DNA from 2 places in the Proteiniborus sp. genome. Region 1 is predicted to be linked to the other one. Evidence: riboswitches for the same ligand, from Rfam matches in the RefSeq annotation. Region 1 holds a riboswitch; the other holds the start of a gene.
The links. Region 1 has a riboswitch for thiamine pyrophosphate ahead of thiT (energy-coupled thiamine transporter ThiT). Riboswitches for the same ligand answer to the same signal wherever they lie in the genome.
Positions count from the first base shown of each region.

Region 2: it holds a riboswitch for thiamine pyrophosphate, as region 1 does, so the genes downstream of both, thiW (energy coupling factor transporter S component ThiW) here and thiT (energy-coupled thiamine transporter ThiT) in region 1, are expected to answer to the same signal.

Region 1 is NZ_JAWRHZ010000055.1:124,709-127,911, reverse strand. Features, by position in the region: gene ABV008_RS11510 (thiamine diphosphokinase) at 78-704, opposite strand; gene thiT (energy-coupled thiamine transporter ThiT) at 718-1,278, opposite strand; TPP riboswitch at 1,367-1,470, opposite strand; gene rpe (ribulose-phosphate 3-epimerase) at 1,517-2,164, opposite strand; gene rsgA (ribosome small subunit-dependent GTPase A) at 2,167-3,042, opposite strand; gene pknB (Stk1 family PASTA domain-containing Ser/Thr kinase) at 3,067-3,203, opposite strand, start outside.
Region 2 is NZ_JAWRHZ010000061.1:172,320-175,522, forward strand. Features, by position in the region: gene thiD (bifunctional hydroxymethylpyrimidine kinase/phosphomethylpyrimidine kinase) at 1-639, opposite strand, end outside; gene thiW (energy coupling factor transporter S component ThiW) at 652-1,140, opposite strand; TPP riboswitch at 1,238-1,348, opposite strand; gene ribH (6,7-dimethyl-8-ribityllumazine synthase) at 1,466-1,927, opposite strand; gene ABV008_RS13815 (bifunctional 3,4-dihydroxy-2-butanone-4-phosphate synthase/GTP cyclohydrolase II) at 1,929-3,140, opposite strand; gene ABV008_RS13820 (riboflavin synthase) at 3,161-3,203, opposite strand, start outside.

The sequences.
Region 1 (3,203 bases):
TATAAGGCTACTATTATATAGTATTCTCCGAATAAAAAAATGTGACAAAAAAGCCGGCAAATTGCCGACTTTCCTATCTAGTCTCTTGATCTTATAACAAGGCATATTCCTTCTTCAACTTTTACTAATCCTACCTCATCCTTTATTGCATTGCTTATACCCAAAGTAGAACCAATGTTAAAATCTACACAATTAGTATCATATTCAAACCCTTGAAGACTAACTTTTGAATTAATTAATGGTATTATTGAAATAAAACTATCTTCTTTATTATTTAACCTAAGTAGATCTTTCGTTATAAATACTTCATTGTGGCTATCTATAACAGTAATATTAATATTTTGATTAATAAATTTATAGAGTAACATTATATTCGCCATAGAATGATCTAGACGACTACCTATAGCGCCTAACAATACAATATCATTAGCTCCCTTTTCAATGGCATATTCTATTGATAGCTCTGTGTCAGTTTTATCTTTATGAGTTGAATGTTTTTGTAGTCCTACTCCTACTCGTTTAAATCTATTTAAAATTTCTAAATCTAATGAGTCCAAATCTCCAATTATAAAATCTGGGGTAAGGTTTTCACTAAATAAATGTCTTGCGCCTCCATCTGCACAAATAACTATATCAGCATTTTGAAAATAATAGTCTATATCTATGTCATTCAAGTTTCCATTGGATATAATCAAAGCCTTCATTTAATCACTCTCTTTACATAATAGCTTTTCTAATAGGCTTCCATAAAAGTATAATAATTATGATAGATATTACTAATTCTACTAATAGATAGGCTCCATTATACCCTAATGAGTATAGCCATGAGTTTATATCAGCAGCATTTTCTGAAAAAAACACAACCCCTGATAAAACATGGCTAATAAATCTTCCGAATATCGCTATAAGTATCCCAAATATTGCACCAACATAATCCATAGTTTTACTGCCAGGGTTTATATTACTTATGTTTCTATATAAGCCACTCAATCCTAGTAATCCAAATGCTATTGGATAATCTAAAAGGAATTGTATTGGATGCACAATGTATGGTTCTAAAATTGCTTGAAGTATTCCATAAACTAATCCTACTATTATTCCAGGTAATGTACCCCATCTTATCCCAATAAGAATTATTGGAATCATACTTCCAGCAGTTACAGAACCACCAAAAGGTGCTTCATAAACCTTTATCATACTTAGTACAGTGGCTAACGCTATCATAATACCACTTTCTGTTAAAAACCTTACTTTCTCTTTTTTTTCGATAGATATCATAAAAAAACCTCCCTTTGTGATTTTAGAATATTTACTAGGGAGGGATTAGTGTCTATTTAGTTTTCAATAGCACATAAGTGCAATGAAATATAATTTATAAACACTTCCCTACGCTAGTGTTAACTAGATCAGGTTAAAGGGTCGAAGCGAAAATTGCCTCCTCTCAGCACTAATGCTCCCCTAGTGTGAAATATTCCTGTTTGCTTACATTATAGCAAGTATTTAAATGAAAGTAAAGCTATATGTTCTTAAACATTTTAGTAGTATTTACAATATCATTACTATTAAAAATAGCTGAGCCCGCAACAAATATATTAGCTCCATAAGATTCTACTTCTTTAATATTGTCTAATTTTATCCCGCCATCAACTTGTATATCAATATTTTTATTAAAACTACTAATTAGATTTCTTAAGTCTATTATTTTATCTTTCATTTGCTCGATAAAGTACTGTCCACCGAATCCAGGATTAACTGTCATAATAAGTACCATATCAATTTCATCAATTATATATTTTATATTCTCAATAGATGTAGATGGATTTAGAGCAACTCCTGCTTTTATTCCAAAGCTTTTTATATGCTGTATAGTTCTATGAAGATGTACACAAGCTTCTTGATGAACAGTAATAATATCTGCTCCTGCCTCCACAAAATCCTTTATGTACAAATCTGGATTCTCTATCATTAAATGGACATCAAAAGGTACTTTAGTTACTTTTCTAATCATTTTTATTACAGGTGCCCCAAAAGTAATATTAGGAACAAAATGACCATCCATTACATCTAAGTGAATTAAATCTGCTCCGCCTTCTTCAACTAATTTAATTTGCTCTTCTAATCTACTAAAGTCTGCCGATAAAATAGAAGGAGCTATTTTTATCATATCTAATACCTCCTAATTCGTTTAATTTCTTGTAACATACTTAAATAATTATCATATCTAGATCTGCTTATTTCTCCGATTTCAACTGCCTTTTTTACTTCACAGTTTGGTTCCTTGTAATGATTGCAACCAGAATATTTACAAAATGAACTTTTATTATATATTTCAATAAAGTATTTTTCAAGTTCATCTTCTTCTAGAAAATCAATGTCTAAAGTACTAAAGCCAGGAGTATCTACGACCCATCCACCTAAATCTAATTCAATAAGTTCTACATGTCTTGTTGTATGCTTTCCCCGACTAGTTTTTTCACTTATACTACCAGTTTGCAGACTCAAATTAGATTGAACATTATTTAGTAAAGTGGACTTTCCCACACCTGAGGGACCAGCAAATACAGTAATTTTATCTTTTAGAATATCCTTTATTTCATCTATACCTTCTTTAGTTTTACAGCTTGTTTTAATAATTTTATAACCTGCCCGTTTGTAAATTTTGTAAATCATATCTGCCTCGCCATCTGAATCTAAGTCAGATTTATTTATGCAAATAACCACATCTAGTCCCTGAAATGATGCTAGAAGTAAAAATCTATCTAAAAGCCATAAGTTAGGACCAGGTTTTTGTGCAGCAAAAACTATTACAGCTTGGTTTACATTGGAAACAGGAGGCCTTTTTAATTCTGTAATTCTATCAAAAATATGTTCTACATATCCGGTATTATCTTCATTATTAATTTTAATCAAAACTCTATCTCCAATAAGGGGAACAGTTTTGTTTTTTCTAAAAAGCCCTCTTGCTCTACATTCATAAATTGTGTCATCTACCTTTACATAATAAAAACCACCTATGCCTTTAACAATAATTCCTTCTAGCATCAATCAATCCTCCTTAAATGATAATTAGATTTCTCCTTTAAATGTGCCATCAAAATATACTTCATATCTTGCATTTTTCTTACCCTTAACCAAAACAGAAATAGATTCCTCACTTGTACTATGAATTTCATTATATATCAATTCTCTCTCATTATCTTGTA
Region 2 (3,203 bases), on a different contig from region 1:
CGATGATAAAGTGCATCCGGTACCATGGGTATTTTTTGTGTTTATTCTTTCTGATTTGAAATATATAAATTTGTCGCCATTATATAACACATCAGTTGCGTCATCTTCCATATGACCACCCTTTATAAGAACATTTTTTGCTCCTAGTGAATGTATTTTTATTGCTGCCTCTTCCATTTGCTTTAAGCTATTTATGCTCATTCCAGATATAACCTGAGCTTCAGGAATATTTGGCGTAGCTATCGTAGCTAAAGGTAAAAGCTCTTTTATAAGAGTTTCCTTTGCCTCTGGTGCAAGCAGATCATATCCACTTTTTGATATCATAACAGGATCTACTACTATATTTTCAGGAGAATATTGCTTTAATTTACCTGATATTACTTTTATAGTTTCTATTTGCGAAACCATACCTATCTTTAAAGCATGAACCTTTATATCGTCAAATATTGCATCAATCTGTTTTTCTATCATATCTACAGAAATATCCTGTACTCCAAAAACACCTTGTGTGTTTTGAGCTGTAATGGCAGTAATTACGCTCATTCCAAAAACCCCATGTGCAGAAAAGGTTTTTAAATCTGCTTGTATTCCAGCTCCACCACTACTATCTGAACCAGCTATAGTTAATACATTTTTCATATATAAACACCCCTATTTATTGTTTTTTAATAATTTACTTGAAAGTAATACTTTTAATAATCCATTGCCTATTATTGTGCCACCAATAGTACTGACCATGAAAGGCAATACAAAGAAGAAAACAGCCACATCCTTTCCCATAATCAGCTTTGCAACTGGATATGCAACTAGTCCGCCTAAAAGTCCAGTTCCTAATACTTCGCCTAACGAAGCCATTATCTGTTTCTCAGTCTTCTTATACAGAACTCCTGCTAAAAATGCACCTATCATGCTACCTGGAAAAGCTAATAAAGAGCCTGTTCCAAGTATGTTTCTAAGTAGAGAAGTTACAAATGCATTAGCAACTGCATACCAAGGTCCTAGAATTACAGCCGATAGTATATTAATGGTGTGCTGTATGGGAAAACACTTTGCAACGCCTATAGGAATATAAAATACATGACCTGTTAACGTTCCAATTGCTATAAGGAAAGCACATAGGGTAAGCTTTTTCGTTGACATGAACATCCCTCCTTTCAAAAATCTACGTACTAGAAGATATTTGGGACAAAACAAAAAAGCATAAATCCCAAAATAAGGACTTATGCTTAATACATAACACAAGTAAATACAACTTCCCTACGCTGGCATTATCCAGATCAGGTTAAGGGTCAAAGACTTTATCGAGTCTTAATCTCAGCTGGTCTCTCCAGCCCCCCTAGTACTTAATCTTATATTTAATTTCAAAACAATATTATCATATATATTATAATTATTCAATATAAGAGGAGTAGTTTTCTTTTTACAATAAATACAAAGTAATTTAAAGCATCAAAACCTGCCCAAACTAAAACTGCTTAATAAGATTTGCCATCTCTATAGCAGTAACTGCTGCATCATATCCCTTATTTCCAGCTTTTGTGCCTGCTCTCTCTATTGCTTGCTCAATAGTATCTGTTGTCAGAACCCCGAATATTACAGGGACTTCAGTTTCTAATGATACATTAGCAATACCTTTTGATACCTCACTTGATACATAGTCAAAGTGTGGTGTAGAACCTCTTATAACGGCGCCAAGGCATATTACCCCATCATATTTTTGAGTTTTAGCCATTTTCTTAGCAACAAGGGGTATTTCAAATGCTCCAGGCACCCAGGTAATTTCAATATTATCCTCTTCTGCACCATGTCTCTTTAAAGCATCAATAGCTCCAGATAAAAGCTTTCCGCCTATAAACTCATTAAATCTCCCAACAACAATGCCAAACTTTAATCCTTGTGCAATAAAATTTCCTTCGAATGTTCTCATATTATTTTTCCTCCCTAAAATTTAACATATGTCCAAGCTTTGTTTTCTTTGTTTTTAAATAATACTCATTTCTTTCATTGCACTTCATCTGTATAGGTACTCTATCTACAATTTCTATGCCATAACCTGATAGTCCCTTAATTTTTCTAGGATTATTAGTCATAAGCTTTATTTTCTTTGCTCCTAAATCAGCTAATATCTGAGCTCCAATTCCATAATCTCTCATATCCTCTGGAAAGCCAAGAGCAAGGTTTGCCTCTACTGTATCCATTCCTTTATCCTGAAGTGAATAAGCTCTTATTTTGTTAATAAGGCCAATTCCTCTCCCTTCTTGACGCATATAAAGTAAAATTCCTCTTCCTTCTTTTTCGATTTTCCTCATAGCTGACGCAAACTGTTCGCCACAATCACATCTTAAAGATCCAAAAGCATCACCAGTAAGACATTCTGAGTGGACTCTGACTAAAACTGACTCACCATCTGCAACATCACCTTTGACTAAAGCAACATGATGTTCACCATTTAATGTATTTTCATAGCCAATGATTTTAAATTCACCATACCTTGTTGGCATATTTGCTTCTGCTGCTCTTTTTATATATACTTCCCTTTTTCGTCGAAAGGCTATTAAATCAGCAATTTTAATTATTTTTAAATCATGTTCCTTACAATATTCCATTAGCTGAGGTACTCTTGCCATTGTCCCATCTTCATTCATAATCTCGCATATAACTCCTGCTGGATACAAGCCTGATAAGGATGCTAAATCAACTGCAGCCTCTGTATGCCCTGCCCTCTTTAAAACCCCGCCTTTCTTAGCCTGTAATGGGAAAATATGTCCTGGTTTTTTAAAGTCTTTTTCTGTTGCTTTAGAATCAAGAAATTTCTTAATGGTTAAAGCTCTTTCGTGTGCAGATATTCCTGTTGTAGTTTCTGCAGCGTCAATAGATACGGTAAAGGCTGTTTCATAAGAATCTGTATTTTTTTCTACCATTTGACCAATATTAAGCTCTCTAAGCCTTTCTTCTATAATTGGCATACAGATTAGTCCTCTTCCATACTTAGCCATGAAGTTGATTGATTCAGGACTAACTTTTTCAGCTGCCATTAACAAATCACCTTCGTTTTCTCTATCTTCATCATCTACAACTACTATTATTTTTCCGTTTTTAATATCTTCCAAAGCTTCTTCTATGGTATTAAATTTATACATTTTTCATCCTCCTTTTGCTTTTATGCAAACCCATGCTCACTTAGAAAATTCATATCTATTCCT